4 regions of the Streptomyces sp. AF1A genome follow, and region 1 is predicted to be linked to each of the others. Evidence: riboswitches for the same ligand, from Rfam matches in the RefSeq annotation. Region 1 holds a riboswitch; each other region holds the start of a gene.

Region 1 (4,942 bases):
CCCCCGGCACGGCCGTGAAGGCCGGCCAGCCGATCGCCTACTCCGGCAACTCCGGCAACTCCACCGGCCCCCACCTGCACTTCGAGGTGCACCCGGCGGGCGGGGCGGCCGTGGACCCGCTGCCGTGGCTGCGCAGCCACGGGCTCGATCCGACGTAGAGCCCGGGGGCCGCGCCCCCGGCTGCCCTACGCTTTCGCCACGCCCTCGGCGCGCTACAGCTTCTCCACCGGCGCGTACCGCAGCAGCAGCCGCTTCGGCTTGGCGTCGCCGAAGTCGATCGTCGCCTCCGCGTTCGCGCCCGTCCCCTTCACCGCGACGACCGTGCCGAGCCCGAACTGGTCGTGCGTGACCCGGTCCCCGACGGCCAGCGCGACAACCGGCTTCTCCGCGGTCCGCCGCGTGGCGAAACCGGACGCGCCCGAGGCCGACGAGCGCGAGCGGGTCGAGGACAGCGAGGCCGCGATCCCGGAGGCCGGGCCGGAGGACACCGGGGCCGTCGCCCCCGTCCGCTTCCAGTCCACGTGGGTGGCCGGAATCTCCTCCAGGAAGCGGGACGGCGGGTTGTACGACGGCTGCCCCCAGGCGCTGCGCATCGCCGACCGCGTGAGGTACAGCCGCTCCCGCGCGCGGGTGATGCCCACGTAGGCCAGGCGCCGCTCCTCCTCCAGCTCCTTGGTCTGGCCGAGGGCGCGCATGTGCGGGAAGACGCCGTCCTCCATGCCGGTCAGGAAGACGACCGGGAACTCCAGGCCCTTGGCGGTGTGCAGGGTCATCAGGGTGATGACGCCGTCGCCGTCCTCCTCGTCGGGGATCTGGTCGGAGTCGGCGACCAGGGCGACCTGCTCCAGGAAGTCGGCGAGCGTGGCGCTCTCGCCCTCGCCGCGCTCCTGCTCGAACTCCAGGGCCACGGCCGCGAGTTCCTGCAGGTTCTCGATGCGGGTCTCGTCCTGCGGGTCGGTCGAGGCCTGCAACTCGGCCAGGTAGCCGGTGCGTTCGAGTATGGCCTCCAGGACGGTGGCCGGTCCGGCGCCGGACTCCACGATGGTGCGCAGGTCCTCCATCAGCGTGTTGAACCGCTTGACCGCGTTGGCGGAGCGCGCGGCCATGCCGTACGCCTCGTCGACGCGCTTGAGCGCCTGCGGGAAGCTGATCTTCTCGCGCTGGGCGAGGGCGTCGATCATCGCCTCCGCCCGCTCGCCGATGCCCCGCTTGGGCACGTTGAGGATGCGGCGCAGCGGCACCGAGTCCTCGGGGTTGGCGAGGACCCGCAGGTAGGCCAGGACGTCCCGGACCTCCTTGCGCTCGTAGAAGCGGACGCCGCCGACGACCTTGTAGGGCAGGCCGACGCGGATGAAGACCTCTTCGAAGACACGGGACTGGGCGTTGGTGCGGTAGAACACGGCGACGTCGCCGGCCTTGGCCTCGCCCGCGTCGACCAGGCGGTCTATCTCGTCCGCGACGAACTGGGCCTCGTCGTGCTCGGTGTCCGCGACGTAGCCGGTGATCCGCGCGCCCTGGCCGGCGTTGGTCCACAGGTTCTTCGGGCGGCGCGACTCGTTGCGCTCGATGACCGCGTTGGCGGCGGACAGGATGGTCTGCGTGGAGCGGTAGTTCTGCTCCAGCAGGATCGTCGTCGCGTCCGGGTAGTCCTCCTCGAACTGGAGGATGTTGCGGATCGTCGCACCCCGGAAGGCGTAGATCGACTGGTCCGCGTCACCCACGACGCACAGCTCGGCGGGCGGGAGGTCGTGCTCGCCGGGCGGGGTGTCCCCGCCGTGTTCTCCGGTGCCGACGAGTTCCCGTACGAGCGCGTACTGGGCGTGGTTGGTGTCCTGGTACTCGTCGACCAGGACGTGCCGGAAACGGCGGCGGTAGTGCTCCGCGACGTCGGGGAAGGCGCGCAGCAGGTTGACCGTCGTCATGATCAGGTCGTCGAAGTCCAGCGCGTTGGCCTCGCGCAGCCGCGACTGGTAGAGCGCGTAGGCCTGGGCGAGGGTCTTCTCGAAGCCGTCGGCGGCCTGGGCGGCGAAGTCCTCCTCGTCGATCAGCTCGTTCTTCAGGTTGCTGATCTTGGCGCTGAAGGACTTCGGCGGGAAGCGTTTGGGGTCGAGGTCCAGGTCGCGACAGACCAGGGCCATCAGGCGCTTGCTGTCGGCGGCGTCGTAGATCGAGAAGCTGGAGGTGAAGCCGAGCTTCTTGCTCTCGCGGCGCAGGATGCGCACGCACGCGCTGTGGAAGGTCATCACCCACATCGCGTTCGCGCGCGGGCCGACGAGCTGCTCGACGCGCTCCTTCATCTCGCCCGCGGCCTTGTTGGTGAACGTGATCGCGAGGATCTGACCCGGATGCACGTTGCGCTCGGCGAGCAGATGGGCGATGCGGTGGGTGAGCACACGGGTCTTGCCGGACCCGGCGCCGGCCACGATGAGCAGCGGGGAGCCGGCGTGCACGACCGCGGCGCGCTGGTTCTCGTTCAGCCCCTCCAGCAGCGCCGCCGAGTCGATCGCCGGGCGCGGCGCGCCGTCGCGGTAGTACGCGTCCCGGTCCGGCGGCACGTCGAACTTCCCGCCGAACAGATCGTCCGGAATCGGCTCCGGAGCGTGATCGTCCTCGGGCGGAGGCGGGGGCTCCTCCTCGCGCCCGCGGGGGGGCTGGAGGTCCGCCAGGAAGCTGTCGTCAAAGAGGCTGCTCATCGCTCTCCGAGTCTAGGGCGCCCGACTGACAACCGGTCCCCGTCCCCGGAACACGGCCGGTTCACCGGAGAGGCCGTCTTCGCGCGGAGGCTGTCGTACTTCGCGCGGAGGGCGTCGTTCCACTCCTCACCCTGCGGAAGCGCCTGGTCACGTGCGCGTGAATCCGCCCTCAGGTCACGGAAATGTATCGGACATACCGCACACCAACCTTCACAGGAGACACACGAGTTGGCTAGGTTTCCGTCAGGCCGCGCGCTCCCTCTCCGGTGAACCTCGCCGGGTCGAGCGGCCTCCGCCGAGTCCGGTGCACCCGCACGGTGCCCGGAGCCGGGGACCCACCGATCCTGGGGTGAATCGGCCGACTCCCGCCCGGGACGACGCCGTAGGGCAACCCTTCCGAAGCATCCGCCCGAACCCGACAGCTAACCCGGTAGGCGGCACGTTGGAAGGAGTCGCCTCCCTTGGCGTCGCACCGCAAGCCGCGCCCCGCCGGGACCCAGGGCGCGGGCATCCGCACCCCCGCCCTCGCCACCGCCGCACTGACCTCGGTGGCCCTGCTCCCCCAGACCGCCGAGGCCGCCCCCGCCACCGGGCACGGCCGGCCCACCCTGGAGGAGATCGAGAAGAAGATCGACGATCTCTACCGCCGGGCGGAGTCGGCGACGGAGAAGGAGGCGGAGGAGACCGCGGGCAGGCAGCGCGGGCGGGCAGGTGTCCTCCGGGAGGAGGTCACCCGGCGCGCGGGCCGGCTCGGCAGACCGCGCGACGAGCCCGACGCGCTCCCGGAGGCCGCGCACGACTACTTCGACCCGAGCCGGGTGATGGACCGGCTCGCCTCCCGCGTGAAGAGCGCGGTCGAGCGCCAGCAGGCCACCAGGGGCCCGCGGACTGCCGTACGGGCCGCCCCGAACCGGGCCGCTGACGGTGCTGACGGTGTTTCCGGCCCTGCTCCGGCCCCGGCACCCGCCCGGGCTCCCCTGCCGTCGCAACGCCGGGCCGCCGCGGGGCCGCAGCCCCAGGCCGCGGCTGGGATGCGCCCCATGGCCACGACGGAGGCGCCGCTCCACGCCCCGCCCGCGGCACAGCCCACGATCCTGGCCGAGGCACAGCCCCACACGCCGGTCACGGCGCGGCTCATGGCCCCGGCCGAGGCACAGCCCCACACCCCAGCGACGGCGCGCATGGCCCCCGCCGAATCGGAACACCGCATCACGACCACGGCGCGCATGGCCCCCGCCGAGACGGAACACCGCATCCCGAGCGCGGTGCGCATGGCCCCGGTCGAGGCGGAACACCGCGCTCCGGGCTCGGCCGTGCACCGGATGCCGGCCGCGTCGCCCGTCGGGACGCGGGCCGAGTCGCCGTCCGACCCGAGGGCCGCGAAGGCCGCCGTCCAGAAAAAGCTCGCCACCGCGCGCGTGCTGCTGTCTCAGCTGACGGCGCCGGAGAAGCCACGCACCGCCGCCGTCCAGCGAAGCGGGCAGCGGGAGGCCGCGGCGATGGGTGCGGCGGTGAGTCCGGCGGCAGGCTCCTCGAGCGTCACCCGGGCCGAGAAGGCCGTCGCCTTCGCCCGCGCCCAGATCGGCAAGCCGTGCGTGTGGGGCGCCAGCGGCCCCGGCTCCTACGACTGCTCGGGCCTGACCCAGGCCGCGTGGAAGTCCGCCGGCGTCTCCCTGCCGCGCAGCACCTGCGACCAGGCCGGCGCCGGCAGTGCGGTCCCGCTGGCCGAGGCCCGCCCCGGCGATCTGATCTTCTTCCACGACGACCTCGGGCACGTCGGCCTCTGCACCGGCGACGGCATGATGATCCACGCCCCCGGCCCGGGCGCGTACGTCCGCGAGGAGTCCGTCCACCACGGCGGCGACTCGGTCGTCCGCAGCGTGGTGCGGCCGGCCTGAGCGAGCGGGCGCCGCCCGGGGTCTCTCCCGGGATGCGGGTGTTTTTCGCCCCCACGCGCGCGTGCCCCGCGCCCCGGGCTCCGTGCCACTGCCTAGCATCGGGCGCATGCCCGGCATCCCAGGTCTGCGTGCGTGGTGGGCGGACCGGCCACCGGCCGCCGGTGCCGCCGTGATGGCGACCGGCATCGTGTCGGTCAGCCTGCATCTGGCGGGCTACGAGACGGTCTCCCGGGCGGCGCTGGCACTGACGGTGGTCGGCTGGATCGCGCTGGGCGCCGACTTCGTGCTGCGTCTGGCCGTCGACCGGCGGCGCTGGGTGGACGATGCCCGGAGCCCCGGGTCGCTCACCGC
Region 2 (4,942 bases), on a different contig from region 1:
ACCGGGACGGCGTACCGCGCGACCTTGCGTCGGCCGGAGTGCGGCTCCTCTTCGCGCGCGGCGCCCGCTGCGTCGTCGGATTCGTACGGTGCCATGTGTGCCTTACCTCCGTCGTCGGCGGCGGCTGTCCTCACGCTGGTCCCCCTGAGCCGCCATTCTCACCCGAATCGGTGAGGAGTGGTGATTTCCGTGGTTTCCATCTCACCAAATCAGCCATGAGGAATCGTCAGACCTCGGAGCCAACTCCGTGTACGCCTGCGGTATGACACGTAGGGGCGGGGACGTGCCCGACCCGTAGGGGTCGTACGCGTCGTACGACCGTACGACGGGCCACGCGCGGCCGTCATCCGGAGTGCACCCGATCACCGTCCGGAGCGCACGCGCGCGCCACCCGGAGCGCGTTCGGGCGGCCCGTACGCTTCGACGGCCGCCCGCGCCGGAGGCCCTCCGCTTCGGGGGCCGTCCGCTTCGGCGGTCAGCCGGCGCGGTGGACCACCGCGTCGCACAGCTCGATCAGCGCCGCCTTGGCGTCGCACTCCCTCAGCGGCACCAGCGCCGACCGCGCCTCCTCGGCGTACCGGATGGTGTCGCGCCGGGCCTGCTCCAGCGCGGGGTGCGCGCGCAGCGCGGCCAGCGCCTCGGCGTGCCGGGCGTCGTCGCTGAGGTCGGAGTCGAGCAGCTCGCACAGGGCGATGTCCTCGGACAGCCCCATCCGGGCCGCCCGCTCGCGCAGCCGGAGCACGGGCAGGGTCGCGATGCCCTCACGCAGGTCGGTGCCCGGGGTCTTGCCGGACTCGTGGGAGTCGGAGGCGATGTCCAGGACGTCGTCGGCGAGCTGGAAGGCCACCCCGAGGCGCTCGCCGTACTGGGTGAGCACATCCACGACCGTCTCGTCGGCGCCGGACATCATCGCGCCGAACCGGCAGGACACCGCCACCAGCGAGCCCGTCTTGCCGCCCAGCACGTCCAGGTAGTGCTCGACCGGGTCGCGGCCGTCCGTGGGGCCGGCCGTCTCCAGGATCTGTCCGGTGACCAGCCGTTCGAAGGCGAGGGCCTGCACCCGGACCGCCTCGGGGCCGAGGTCGGCGAGGATCTGCGAGGCGCGGGCGAAGAGGAAGTCGCCGGTGAGGACCGCGACGGAGTTGCCCCAGCGGGTGTTGGCGCTGTCCACGCCGCGCCGCACGGCCGCCTCGTCCATGACGTCGTCGTGGTACAGCGTGGCGAGATGCGTCAGCTCCACGACCACGGCCGACGGCACCACGCCCGGCGCGTAGGGGTCGCCGAACTGCGCCGCGAGCATCACGAGCAGCGGCCGGAACCGCTTCCCGCCGGCCCGCACGAGGTGCTGCGCGGCCTCCGTGATGAACGGGACCTCGCTCTTGGTGGCCTCGAGCAAGCCTTCCTCGACAGCCGCCAATCCGGCCTGGACATCGGCTTCCAGAGCCTGGTCCCGCACGCTCAGCCCGAACGGCCCGACGACGGTCACGAGGGGTCTCCTGTCTGCTGGTGTCTGCTGTCGATTACACGGCTTGTCGATAGGTCGCTGCCATCACTCAAGTCAGCGTATCCGGTCCTCTTTCGATCACCGATAGCGCCCACGGGTCCAGCCCGGGCGGTTTCGGAGCACGACCGACATGGATCTGATCAGATGATAGGAAAGGACATTTATTGACTTACTGGGACATAAGAGCTTCGCCGTGAATCGGCCGGAGGGGGTCGACCCCACACCCAGGACGGACCCACCCTGGCGTGCACCCGGGTGGCTCCACCTCCCTCCGCACTCCCGGCCCCCGCCCCGAGAACGACTGGCGCGACGTCAGAGGTTCCACGCCCCTCCACCTCCCGGGCCGCACCCGCGAATCACCCATGTCCGACATGATGCTATTTGCTATTCCGTGAAATGGGTCACGTCACCCATCGGTGCCCCCGGTCGCCCGATCACCCGTTCTCCCTTTGCGCATCGGCGAGTTGAAGGTTGGCAACCGCAAAGGATCAAGTACCCCATACGACTCCGTTCAAGGTCAAATAGGACGTTGTGTGACGCGGGCACTTGTTCCCGACATGTGCTGTCGCATACGTTCCCGACCCGTCGGGCGGAACGCCGAATCCTGCCGCCGCCCGCACGACCCATCGACGAACTCATTCGTACGGCAGGAGCGGGGGATCCAGGTAAGTCGCCGGACCGGACGGCACGCGTCGCACCGGAACGGCTAGGGGTGAAGCCGTGCCTCTCCAGGGCACGGCCGGGCACCTCCCCGCCCGAACCCGACAGCTCACCTCGTAGGCGACGGAGAGGAACACCCCCATGCCTGCTGCCGCCAAGCACCGCCGCCCCCGCAACAACCGCCTCGCCCGCACGCTCGCCGCCGTCGGAGCCGGCGCCGGCGTCCTCGCTCTGCCGATCATCGGAGCGACCACCGCCTCGGCGGCCCCGGCCACCGCCCCCGCCGCCACGACCCCGACGGTCTCCACCACCCCCGCCGGGTACCCGAACAACCTCGACGGCTGGATCCGCGAGTCGCTCGCGATCATGGCCGAGAAGGGCATCCCGGGCAGCTACAACGGCATCTACCGCAACATCATGCGGGAGTCCTCCGGCAACCCGAACGCCATCAACCTGTGGGACTCCAACGCGGCCAAGGGCATCCCGTCCAAGGGCCTGCTCCAGGTCATCGACCCGACCTTCAACGCGTACCACGTGGCCGGAACGTCGTACAACATCTACGACCCGGTCGCGAACATCACGGCCGCCTGCAACTACGCGGCGCACCGCTACGGGTCGATCGACAACGTGTTCGGCGCCTACTGATCGGCGCATCCGGCAGGCGCTACTGATATCCCGGTCAGTCGGTCGGGAACAGTCTTTCGAGGACGACGGCGACGCCGTCGTCCTCGTTCGACGTGGTGACCTCATGCGCGACCGCCTTGAGTTCGGCATGGGCGTTGGCCATGGCGACCCCGTAACCGGCCCAGTCGAACATCGGGATGTCGTTGGGCATGTCCCCGAACGCCAGCGCGCGTTCGGCTGCGATCCCCAGCCGCTGTGCCGCCAGCGCCAGTCCCGTCGCCTTGGTCACCCCGCACGGCTGGAGTTCCACGGTCCCCGGACCCGACATGGTGACCGTCGCCAGCGAACCCACCACCGACCGCGCGATGGCCGCCAACTCGTCGTCCGGCACGGTGGCATGGCGCAGCAGTACCTTGCTGATGGGCGCGCACCACAGGTCGTCGCGCCGACCCACCCGGACCGCGGGCAGGGTCGGGTGGGGCATCAGATAGCCGGGCTCGATGAGCGTGAGCCCGTCCACGCCGTCCTGGTCGACGGCCGCGTACACCTGCCCCACCTCGGCCTCGATCTTGCCGAGCGCGGTCTCGGCCAGTTCCCGGTCCAGCCGGACCGACCACAGCAGGCGATCGGCTCCCGCGTCGTACACCTGTGCGCCCTGCCCGCACACCGCGAGCCCCCTGCAGCCGAGGTCCGCCAGCAGGGGCCGCACCCGGGGGGCCGGGCGGCCGGTCACCACCAGATGCCGGGCACCGGCCCGCACCGCCCGAGCGAGCGCGGCGCGCGACCGGTCGGAGACCGTGTCGTCGCCGCGCAGCAGCGTTCCGTCCAGGTCAGTGGCGATCAGTGCATACGCGGGGGAGGGTGCCATGATCAGAGAATACGGACACCGCGCCCCACCGACTCACCACCCACTGCCCGCACTTGTCTGTCCCTGGCCCCAAGTTCCGTCTTTTCAGCCCCTGATGGCGACCGACGTCAGCCGTGGACCGCGGCCGGATGCTTCAGGAGGCGCGGGGAGGCGAACCCCGTGCCGGCGCCCGTGTCCCCGAAGGGCGCTGAGCCGGAAGGGCCACCTCCTGCGAGACTCATTCGGACATTGCGGACTCTTGGGGCATCGTTCGGCAACCCCGGAGGGGTGCCCCGGCGTCCTTTTCACACCGCTCTCGACTTCACACCGCTCTCGACGCACTCCCGCAGCCCTGGCCGGGGCACGTCCCACGTCGCGCCCCGGCACACTGCCCAAGACACGCATCTCAGCCGTAACGTGTGGCGCGACCACATGAAACGCAGCGCCATGCACGGCCCGGATGAGAGTGAGGCAGCACCCCCATGCCCCCCTTCGACGTCCCCGAGGGCGACCCCTTCGGCCCGCACAACCTTCCCTATGGCGTGTTCTCGCCCGCCGGCAGCACGGAGCGGAGGGTCGGCGTCCGGCTCGGGGACCACGTCCTCGACGTGGGCGCGGCGGCCGCCGCGCTCGGCTCGCCGTACCACTCGCTGCTCGCGCACCGCACCCTCAACCCGTTGCTGGCGGCCGGCCGCACCGCGTGGTCCGAGGTGCGGCGCGCCATCACCGCCTGGGCCACCGACCCCACGCACCGCGACGCGGTCGAACCGCTCTTCCACCCCCTGTCCGAGGTGACCCTGCACCTGCCCTTCGAGGTGGCGGACTACGTCGACTTCTACGCCTCGGAGAACCACGCCCGCAACGTCGGCCGGATCTTCCGCCCGGACGCCGAGGACTCGCTCACCCCCAACTGGAAGCACCTGCCGATCGGTTACCACGGCCGTTCCGGCACGGTGATCGTCTCCGGCACGGACGTCGTACGCCCGTCCGGACAGCGCAAGGGCCCCGGCGACCTCGCGCCCGTCTTCGGCCCGTCGATCCGGCTGGACATCGAGGCCGAGGTCGGCTTCGTCGTGGGCGTGCCGTCCGAGCTGGGCAGGCCGGTCGCCCTCGGCGACTTCAGCGAGCACGTCTTCGGGCTGTGCCTGCTCAACGACTGGTCCGCGCGGGACATCCAGGCCTGGGAGTACGTGCCGCTCGGCCCCTTCCTCGGCAAGTCCTTCGCGACCTCGGTGTCGGCGTGGATCACTCCGCTGGAGGCGCTGGAGCACGCGCGCGTGGCGCCGCCGGAGCGCACCCACCCGCTG
Region 3 (4,942 bases), on a different contig from region 1:
GCTGCGGGCCGCCATCGAGCAGATCGAGGCGCGGGGCGTGGCGGCGGTCAGGATCGCCGACGTGGCCGCGGCACTCGGGGTGAGCAACGCGCTGGTGCTGTACCACTTCTCGACGAAGGAGAAGCTGGTGGCCGCCGCGTTCACCTACGCGGCCCAGGACGATCTCGCCCACCTGCGCGGGCTGCTGGGGCGGCGGACCTCCGCGCTGCGCCGGCTGCGGGCCGCCGTGCGCTGGTACGCGCCGACCGGTCAGGCCAAGGGCTGGCGGCTGTGGATCGAGGGCTGGGCGGTGGCGCTGCGCGAGCCCGCGCTGCGGGAGGTCACCCGGGACCTGGACCGGCAGTGGAAGGCCGCGATCGCCGAGGTCATCGCCGAGGGTGTGGCGGCGGGCGAGTTCGCGTGCGCCGACCCGGCGGGCTCCGCGCTGCGACTGACCGCGCTGCTGGACGGCCTCGCCGTGCAGCTGACCTCGTATCCGGGGGCAGTGCCGCGGGCCCGGGCCCGGGAGTGGGTGGACGAGGCGCTCGCCCGGGAAATCGGCGTGGACCGCAAGGCCCTGACCGGACGAGAGCGGTGAGACGAGCGTGCCCCCGCGCGGTGCGGGAGCACGCTCGGCGGGGCTGGATCAGGCCACGAAGGCGATGCACGCCCTGCCCGTCCGGCCGTGGACCACAAGACCCCGGCCGGACGAAACCCGTAAGACCCGCGCGCCCCCGCACCACGCGACGCGGCACGGACGCACACTCGCCGGGACCGCATCAGGCCACGGAAGCGATGCGCGTCCTGATGTCGTCCGGGGACAGGGTGCCCTTCGCGGTGACGTGGTCGCCCGAGGACTCGCCGCGCAGCCGGCGGCCGATCCAGGGGACGAGGTGCTCGCGGGCCCAGTGGACGTCGTCCAGGCGGACCTCCAGAGTGCCCCTGGGCGGCAGCGGAGGCCACGCCTGCTCGGGGTCGGCCGGCACGTCGAGGCCGAGGGCCTGGCCGGCCCGCAGCGCCACGCGCGTGTGCCCCTCGGGCGAGAGGTGCAGCCGGTCGCTGTCCCAGGCCCTGCGGTCCTGCACGGACTTGAGCGACCACAGGTCGAGCACGGGGCAGCCGTACCGGTCGGCGATGGCGCGCACGTGCCCGTTGTAGGTGGCGATCTTGCCGCGCAGATGCTTGAGCAGGGGGACGCCGCGGGTGTCGAAGCCGGTGGTCACCAGGACCGTGCCGGCGGCCCCGGTCAGCCGGGCCACGGCCCGCTCGAAGCGCTCGGCGACCTCGTCGGGGTCGGTACCGGGGCGGATGATGTCGTTGCCGCCGGCGCAGAAGGAGACCAGGTCCGGTGCGAGTTCGACGGCCTGCGGCACCTGGTCGGCCACGATCTGGTCCAGCAGCTTTCCGCGCACGGCGAGATTGGTGTACTGGAAGTCGCCCTCGGGCCGCCGGTCGGCGAGCAGGACCGCGAGCCGGTCGGCCCAGCCCACGAAGGCGCCGTCGGGGCCGGGGTCGCCGACCCCCTCGGTGAAGCTGTCCCCCACCGCCACGTACGACCCGATCACTGATCTGTTGTCATTCTTCGAATCGTCTGCCACGTCGGACCATGATTCACCTTCGGGTGTGACCTACGCGACCGTAGGCAGGGGTTGACGACCGGTGAGAAGAACCACTCCCGTTGGGCCCGCGTTCCAGGAATACGGCCACCGCCAGGGCTGTTGACGGCCGGTCGGCCGGGCCGTGCACAGAGGGCCGGCACACCGGTCCGCCACGCACACCGAAGGCCGGCCCCGGGGATCGGGGTCCGGCCTTCGGTGTGCGTGTCAGGAAGGTGGTTCGGGGCGGCCGGCGGCCCGTCAGCCGACGGTGACGCCGTGTTCGCGGAGGTAGGCGACCGGGTCGATGTCCGAGCCGTAGTCCGGCGTGGTGCGGATCTCGAAGTGCAGGTGCGGGCCGGTGACGTTGCCGGTGGCGCCGGACAGGCCGATCTGCTGCCCCTCGGTCACGGTCTGGCCGGCCGAGACGGAGAGCTGGGAGAGGTGGCCGTACTGGGCGTAGTGGCCGTCGTTCAGCCTGATGACGACCTGGTTGCCGTAGGCGCCGCCCCAGCCCGCGGTGACGACGGTGCCCGCGGCGACGGCCTTGACCGGGGTGCCGGTCGGGACGACGAAGTCGACGCCCGTGTGGTGGCCGCTGGACCAGTGGATGCCGGCCACGCCGTAGCCGGTGCCGATGGTGGCGCCGGTCACCGGGAGGGTGTAGCCGGTGGAGGTGGCGTGCGTGTCGGCGGCGCCGGCGGACGGGGCCGACGGCGTCGCGTGGGTGCCGGAGTCCTGCGAGGCGCCCGAGCGGGACTGCGAGCTCTCCGAGGAGGGCTCCGGGGCGGCGGGCGCGGTGCGGGCCGGGGCGGCCTGACCGTCGAGGGTGAGCTTCAGGCCCGGGTGGACCAGCGACGGGTCGTCGCCGACGGCCTGCCGGTTGTCCTCGTAGAGCCGCTGCCAGCCGCCGCGGACGTGCTGCTCGTAGGCGATCGTCGAAAGGCAGTCGCCGGACTTCACCGTGTAGGTGCGCAGGGTCGAATGCGCCTGGGCGACCGGCTTCTTCACGGCGACCGCAAGGGACTGGACGGCCTTTCCGGAAACCGGCTGGGCGGGGGTGGCCGCGTGCGCCCCGGTGGCCCCTATGAGCGGGAGGGCCAGCGCGGCGCCGCCGGTTCCGGCGGCGGCAATGGAGCGGGAAAAACGCGGGGTCTTGGGACGTCGGTGCTTTCCCTTGGCGGGCATGGCGCATTCCTCTCCGACGCCTGCGAGGTCAGCTGTCGGGTTCGGACTGGAGATGTCCGGCCGCGCGGTGCGCGGCTTCACCCCGAGCCTGTCGCGGAGACCGGACAGGCAGTGGTACCTGGTGGGTCCCCCGCTCCTGCCGAACACGGGTCAAGTGTGTGGGGCTCCGGGCGGCGGCAGGATTCGGCGTTCCGTCCGGATTCGGGCCGAACGTAAGGGAGCGGGAGGCGCTGAAACAAGCACCCGGTTCACGGCGTTCCCGGCATGGAGATCCAAAGGCGGGAATTCACCGTCACACTCCGTGAATTCCCGCCCGTTCACTCAGCGAATTCCCTTTTCCCGCACCGGAATTACGTGGACATGACGCGCGACGCACGGTCACGGATATGACCTTTCTCACGCCCCATCCCGCCATGCTCCCTTATTACGCACTGAGTTGGAATTAAGCCGTCAATTCGGACAGGCGGCTCAGATGCGGCGCAGCCGGACGACCGTCGCATCCAGGTCGCCCTTGAGCCCGGTGCGCAGCCCGTGGTGCAGCAGAACCGCACCCCGGTGCACTTCGCCTGTTTCGCGGCATTCGTACGACGCCGTCGGGTCGAGGCCGCGCAGCCGCACCGCCGGCGCGGGCTCGCCGTAGCTCTGCGCCTGGAGCCAGGCGAGGACCACGGCCTCGTCGCCCAGGAGGTACTGGACGGCGCTCAGGCCGCCCGTCGGGGGCAGCAGCCGGTACTGGTCGCCGCGCTGGACGACCGGACGGATCTCCTTGTACAGCTCCACCCACCGCCGGGCCTCGGCCAGTTCCCCCTCGCTCCACTCGGTGAGGTCGCCGCCGACGCCGAGGACGCCCGACATGGCGCTGACGAAGCGGAACCGCAGCGAGCTGACCCTGCCGTTGAGCTGAACGTTCGGGCTGTCGGTGACCCAGGCGGCCATGACCCGGGCCGGGTGGATCTGGCTGAAGCCGTGCTGGATGGCGAGCCGGTCCAGCGGGTCGGTGTTGTCGGAGGTCCACACCTGGTCGGTGCGGCTCATCACACCCAGGTCGATCCGGCCGCCGCCGCCCGAGCAGGACTCGAAGGCCACCCCGGGATGGGCGGCCCGCAGCCGGTCCAGCAGGGCGTACAGGGCGCGGACGTGGTCCACCCAGAGCCGCTGCGGGTACGGCTCCCCGGGCCAGCCGGCGTCGCTGAAGCAGCGGTTGAAGTCCCACTTCACGTAGTCGATCGGGGCGCTGGAGAGCAGCGCGTCCAGCTGCTCCCACAGGTACTCCTGGACGTCCTCACGGGCGAGGTTCAGCACCAGCTGATGGCGGAACTCCGTCCGGTCGCGTCCTGTCCGGTACTGCACCCAGTCGGGGTGGGCGCGGTACAGCTCGCTGTCCTGGTTGACCATCTCGGGTTCGACCCAGATGCCGAACTGCATGCCGAGGTCGTGCACCTGGTCGGCGAGGGGCTTCAGGCCGTGCGGGAAGCGGTCGGGGTTCGGGGTCCAGTCGCCGAGGCCGGCGCGGTCGCTGGTGCGGGCGCCGAACCAGCCGTCGTCGACCACGAACAGTTCGACGCCGATCGCGGCGGCCCGGCGCGCCAGGGCGGTCTGCTGCTCCTCGGAGATGTCGAAGTTCGTCGCCTCCCAGGAGTTGAAGAGCACCGGACGGTCCCGCTCGGCGTCCGGGACGACGTGGGCGCGCTGGTAGGCGTGCCAGGTGCGGCTGGCGCCGCCGAAGCCGTCCCCGCTCCACAGACCGGCGAAGACCGGCGTGGTGTACGACTCCCCGGGCTGAAGGAGCAGCAGGCCCGAGTCGTCGTGGCCGGCGCCGCCCGTGATCTGCACGCGGGCGTCCGGGAGCTGGGCGACCGAGATGCGCCAGGAGCCGGACCAGCCGAGCGCGCAGCCGTACACCTCGCCGTGCTCCTCGGTGGCGTCGGTGTCGAGGGCCACCCAGGGCAGGTGCTGGTGGCCGGTGTGCCCGCGGCGGCTGCCGATCACCTTCTCGCCGTAGGTGAGCGGCGCCCGGGTGAGCCGGGACTCGGCGGCCCAGCGGCCGTGCAGCTGGGACAGTCGCCAGCCCTCGCGGTCGGGCAGGGTCCAGGTGGCCGCGTCGGCGCGCAGCAGCTCCACGGGCACGTGCCCGCCGTTCTCCACGGTCACCCGGCGCTCGACGACGTCGCCGCGCATCC
Region 4 (4,942 bases), on a different contig from region 1:
CGAGGACCCGGAGACGGAAGCGACCGTGGAGGCCGGCAACGACAACGAGGAGACGGCCAAGTGACCGAGCTCGCCACCATGGACTTCCACCCGCGGCCGCAGGCCGGCGAGGCCCGGCCGTGGGCCTTCCCGGCGCCCGAGCGCACCGCGCTCGACAACGGCCTGACCGTGCTGCGCTGCCACCGCCCCGGCCAGCAGGTCGTCGCCGTCGAGGTGCTGCTCGACGCCCCCCTGGACGCCGAGCCGGCGGGCCTGGACGGCGTCGCCACGATCATGGCGCGGGCCTTCTCCGAGGGCACCGACAAGCACTCCGCCGAGGAGTTCGCCGCCGAGCTGGAGCGCGCCGGCGCCACCCTGGACTCGCACGCCGACCACCCCGGCGTCCGGCTCAGCCTCGAGGTGCCGGCCTCTCGGCTGGCCAAGGGGCTCGGCCTGGTCGCCGACGCGCTGCGGGCGCCCGCCTTCGCCGAGAGCGAGATCGAGCGGCTGGTGCGCAACCGCCTGGACGAGATCCCGCACGAGCTGGCCAACCCCTCCCGCCGGGCCGCCAAGGAACTCTCCAAGGAGCTGTTCCCGGCGTCCTCGCGCATGTCCCGCCCGCGCCAGGGCACCGAGGAGACCGTCGAGAAGATCGACGCCGCCGCCGTACGCGCCTTCTACGACCGGCACGTGCGCCCGGCCACGGCCACCGCGGTCGTGGTGGGCGACCTCACCGGCGTCGACCTCGACGCGCTGCTCGGCGACACCCTGGGCGCCTGGACCGGCAGGCCGGGCGAGCCGCGCCCGGTGCCGCCGGTGAGCGCCGACGACACCGGACGCGTGGTCATCGTGGACCGGCCCGGCGCGGTGCAGACGCAGCTGCTCATCGGCCGGATCGGACCGGACCGGCACGACCGGGTGTGGCCCGCCCAGGTGCTCGGTACCTACTGCCTCGGCGGCACCCTCACCTCCCGCCTGGACCGCGTCCTGCGCGAGGAGAAGGGCTACACCTACGGGGTGCGCGCGTTCGGGCAGGTCCTGCGCTCCGCGCCGGACGGCTCGGGTGCCGCGATGCTCGCCATCAGCGGCTCCGTGGACACCCCCAACACGGGCCCGGCGCTGGACGACCTGTGGAAGGTGCTGCGCACCCTCGCGGCGGAGGGCCTGACCGACGCCGAGCGGGACGTCGCCGTGCAGAACCTGGTGGGCGTGGCGCCGCTGAAGTACGAGACCGCGGCGGCCGTCGCGAGCACCCTGGCCGACCAGGTCGAGCAGCACCTGCCCGACGACTTCCAGGCGACGCTGTACCGGCAGCTGGCCGCGACGGGCACGGTGGAGGCCACGGCCGCGGTCGTGAACGCCTTCCCGGTGGACCGCCTGGTGACCGTCCTCGTCGGGGACGCCTCCCGGATCAAGGCGCCGGTCGAGGCGCTCGGCATCGGCGAGGTGACCGTGGTGGCGGCCGAGTAGCCGCACGCGCGCGTGGGGCCGGCGTCCTGTCGGCCCAGGCCGGCTCCGCCTCAGCGAGTAGCCGCACGCGCGCGTGGGGCCGTGACGACAGCGTGAACGTGTCGCCCGACGCCCACGCAGGTCGCACGCGCGCGCGTGGGGCCCTGACGGTCGACGGACCGTCAGGGCCCCCTGGTTGTTCCACTCTCTTCCCCCGTGCCCGATTTGGGACGGAGGTTGCCTGTCTGCCCTGTGGGATGCGCTACAAAAGCCCGGATCGGTTTGAGGATCGCAGGCGGGCCCCCTTAGCGTCGTCCGGGCTGTTCGTCAGGCAGTACGCCGCATCCGCGGCAGCGGACAGTCATCGCCGAGTCCCCGTACGGCGCGAGCCAGGGGAGCCGGGGACCCACCGTCCCTGGGGTGAATCGGGCGCCCGCGTGCGAGCGAGGGCTCCCGTAGGAGACCTTCCTGCTCCGAACCCGTCAGCTAACCCGGTAGGCGAGAGGGAAGGAAAGGACCAGCCACTACATGGCGTTCATGTGCGCCACCGGGAAGCACCGCAAGCCCGGCCGGGTCAAGCGCGGCACCGCGCAGGCGGCCGGCATCGCGGCCCTCACGACCACCGGTGTCATCGGCACCCTCGCGGCCTCCCCGGCACTCGCCGCCGAGAACACCGCGGAGCAGACCGGACTGACCCCGGTCCTCACCGTCAGCGACGACGTCGCCGCGCACATCGACGCGCAGGCCGCCGCCCAGCAGCGCGCCGCCGACCAGAAGGCGGCCGAGGCGGCCGCGGCCCTGCGGGCCAAGCAGGCGCGCGAGGCCGAGGCCCGCGCCGCCCGCGAGGCCGAGCGCAGGCGGCTGAACGCCTTCGTCGCCCCGATCGCGCACTCCTACGTCTCCACGGGCTACGAAGCGAGCAGTTCGCTGTGGTCCTCCGGCCACCACACGGGCATCGACTTCCACGCCGTGAGCGGCACCTCCGTGCACGCGGTCGGCACCGGCACCGTCGTCTCCACCGGGTGGGGCGGCGCGTACGGCAACCAGATCGTGATCCGCATGGCCGACGGCATGTACACCCAGTACGGCCACCTGTCGTCCATCGGCGTCACCGTGGGCCAGCGGGTCACGCCCGGCCAGCAGATCGGCCTGTCCGGCGCGACCGGCAACGTCACCGGCCCGCACCTGCACTTCGAGGCCCGCACCACCCCCGACTACGGCTCCGACGTCGACCCCGTCGCCTACCTCCGCAAGCACGGCGTGACCGTCTGACCGAGCGGACGCCCGTACACACGGCGAAGCCCCGGCCCACCGAGCCGGGGCTTTCGCCGTTTTTTCACGGTGCCCACCGGAACGCTGTCCAAAAAATATCCATGGATTACGGACTGGCATCGGAAATTCAGGCGCACTGGAACAGAGTCACGGTACACGCGTCCATCGTCGGCGTTTCACCGGGATGAAGACGGAGGTCGGGCATGCGTATTCCGGCGCACTCGGTGTGCACGGCGATCCGGGACGACATCGTCACCGGGATCCACGAGCGCGGCGGCCGCCTCACCGAGGAAGTCCTGGCCCGCCGCTACGGCGTCTCGCGTGTCCCCGTGCGCGAGGCCCTGCGCACCCTGGAGGCGGAGGGGTTCGTGGTGACTCGCCGGCACGCGGGCGCGTGCGTGGCCGAGCCGACCGAGCAGGAGGCCGCCGATGTGCTGGACATGCGCATGCTCTTGGAGCCGCTCGGGGCCGCCCGGGCCGCGCAGCGGCGCACGGAGGCGCATCTGAAGGTGCTGCGCGGCCTGGTCCGGCTGGGTCAGGAGCGGGCCAGAAGGGGGAACAGCGAGGACCTGCGCTCGCTGGGCGGCTGGTTCCACGAGACGCTGGCCCAGGCCTCCGGCAGCCCCTCACTGACCTCGATGCTCACCCAGCTGCGCCACAAGATCGCCTGGATGTACACGGTGCAGGCGCCGCCGAATCCGGTGGAGTGCTGGGCGGAGCACGGCGCGATCGTGGACGCCGTGGCGCGCGGGGACGGCGAGCGCGCGCGTGCGGTGACGGCGGTGCACACCGAGCGCGCGACCGCCGCGCACCGCCTTCGCCTTCCCGGCGCCGCGGAGCGCGTGAGGACTTCGCAACATGCCGTAAACACGCCGGGCGTGCGGCATTAACAAGGGCGCCGTATACAAGAGGGGATATTCGGCGGCCGTGTATTTCCCGCTGCCCGTTTTCCCGGTGCCGGGGAATTATGGGCCGGTAATGGTGCGGGTGGCCGGCGGCCGACGTCGCCGCGGGGCGCCCGCGCCGAATTCGGCCCGCCGGCCGCGAGAACGCGAAAGCCGCGCCACCCGGTACGGGCGACGCGGCTTCCGGCTTCCGCTCACAGAGCGTCAGACGGTCTCGGGCAGCTCTTCCAGGCCCTCGGCGACCAGCTTGGCCAGACGGTCCAGGGCGGCGTCCGCGCCCTCGGCGTCGGAGGCGAGGACGATCTCCTCGCCGCCCTGGGCGCCCAGGCCCAGGACGGCCAGCATGGAGGCCGCGTTGACCGGCGTGCCGCCGGCCTTGGCGATCGTCACCGGGACGCCTGCGGCCGTGGCGGCTCGGACGAAGATGGAGGCGGGGCGGGCGTGGAGGCCCTCGGCCCAGCCGACGTTGACGCGGCGCTCAGCCATGTGTTGCTGCCCTTCGGTGTCAGGGTTGTCTAGACCAGTTTCCCACATCGTGAAGCATGCCCGGCGCGGAGCTTCCTCCCACCCGGATGTGTCGTCGGACCGCGGCCTCGGTCCGGCTTTGTCGTCCTCCACAGACTGCCCCGCGCCGTTGTCGGACGCGAGCCGTACTCTGGGGCCCATGCAGACCTCGGCGGACCGGCAGGGCCGGTACGAGTACCCCGCCCACTGGGAGGCGGACGTGGTGCTGCGCGACGGAGGGACCGCGCGCATCCGGCCCATCACCGTTGATGACGCCGACCGCCTCGTCAGCTTCTATGAGCAGGTCTCGGACGAGTCGAAGTACTACCGCTTCTTCGCGCCGTACCCGCGACTGTCCGCCAAGGACGTCCACCGCTTCACGCACCACGACTTCGTGGACCGGGTGGGACTCGCGGCCACCGTCGGCGGCGAGTTCATCGCCACCGTACGCTATGACCGCATCGGCGCCGACGGCGCGCCCGCGTCCGCACCCGCCGACGAGGCCGAGGTCGCCTTCCTGGTCCAGGACGCGCACCAGGGCCGCGGCGTCGCCTCCGCCCTGCTGGAACACATCGCGGCGGTCGCCCGTGAGCGCGGCATCCGCCGCTTCGCCGCCGAGGTGCTGCCCGCCAACACCAAGATGATCAAGGTGTTCACCGACGCCGGCTACACCCAGAAGCGCAGCTTCGAGGACGGCGTCGTACGCCTGGAGTTCGACCTCGAACCCACCGACCGCTCCCTCGCCGTGCAGCGCGCGCGGGAGCAGCGCGCGGAGGCCCGTTCGGTACGGCGGCTGCTGGCGCCCGGCTCCGTCGCGGTCGTCGGCGTCGGCC

What was found. Region 1 has a riboswitch for cyclic di-AMP ahead of ACLU3S_RS20610 (NlpC/P60 family protein). Riboswitches for the same ligand answer to the same signal wherever they lie in the genome.
Region 2: it holds a riboswitch for cyclic di-AMP, as region 1 does, so the genes downstream of both, ACLU3S_RS12060 (transglycosylase SLT domain-containing protein) here and ACLU3S_RS20610 (NlpC/P60 family protein) in region 1, are expected to answer to the same signal.
Region 3: it holds a riboswitch for cyclic di-AMP, as region 1 does, so the genes downstream of both, ACLU3S_RS29700 (peptidoglycan DD-metalloendopeptidase family protein) here and ACLU3S_RS20610 (NlpC/P60 family protein) in region 1, are expected to answer to the same signal.
Region 4: it holds a riboswitch for cyclic di-AMP, as region 1 does, so the genes downstream of both, ACLU3S_RS19285 (M23 family metallopeptidase) here and ACLU3S_RS20610 (NlpC/P60 family protein) in region 1, are expected to answer to the same signal.

What each region holds. Positions count from the first base shown of each region.
Region 1 covers NZ_JBLEBI010000075.1:20,456-25,397, reverse strand. The annotation lists gene ACLU3S_RS20620 (M23 family metallopeptidase) at 1-158, shown strand, start outside; gene pcrA (DNA helicase PcrA) at 213-2,693, opposite strand; cyclic di-AMP (ydaO/yuaA leader) riboswitch at 2,977-3,147, shown strand; gene ACLU3S_RS20610 (NlpC/P60 family protein) at 3,155-4,591, shown strand; gene ACLU3S_RS20605 (tellurite resistance/C4-dicarboxylate transporter family protein) at 4,698-4,942, shown strand, end outside.
Region 2 covers NZ_JBLEBI010000029.1:14,682-19,623, forward strand. The annotation lists gene ACLU3S_RS12050 (LolA family protein) at 1-95, opposite strand, end outside; gene ACLU3S_RS12055 (polyprenyl synthetase family protein) at 476-1,486, opposite strand; cyclic di-AMP (ydaO/yuaA leader) riboswitch at 2,122-2,300, shown strand; gene ACLU3S_RS12060 (transglycosylase SLT domain-containing protein) at 2,306-2,809, shown strand; gene ACLU3S_RS12065 (HAD family hydrolase) at 2,844-3,656, opposite strand; gene fahA (fumarylacetoacetase) at 4,118-4,942, shown strand, end outside.
Region 3 covers NZ_JBLEBI010000163.1:4,621-9,562, forward strand. The annotation lists gene ACLU3S_RS29690 (TetR/AcrR family transcriptional regulator) at 1-577, shown strand, start outside; gene ACLU3S_RS29695 (SGNH/GDSL hydrolase family protein) at 759-1,544, opposite strand; gene ACLU3S_RS29700 (peptidoglycan DD-metalloendopeptidase family protein) at 1,836-2,762, opposite strand; cyclic di-AMP (ydaO/yuaA leader) riboswitch at 2,767-2,923, opposite strand; gene ACLU3S_RS29705 (alpha-galactosidase) at 3,231-4,942, opposite strand, start outside.
Region 4 covers NZ_JBLEBI010000066.1:26,576-31,517, forward strand. The annotation lists gene ACLU3S_RS19275 (M16 family metallopeptidase) at 1-64, shown strand, start outside; gene ACLU3S_RS19280 (M16 family metallopeptidase) at 61-1,449, shown strand; cyclic di-AMP (ydaO/yuaA leader) riboswitch at 1,784-1,944, shown strand; gene ACLU3S_RS19285 (M23 family metallopeptidase) at 1,957-2,700, shown strand; gene ACLU3S_RS19290 (GntR family transcriptional regulator) at 2,904-3,590, shown strand; gene ACLU3S_RS19295 (HPr family phosphocarrier protein) at 3,810-4,091, opposite strand; gene ACLU3S_RS19300 (GNAT family N-acetyltransferase) at 4,270-4,942, shown strand, end outside.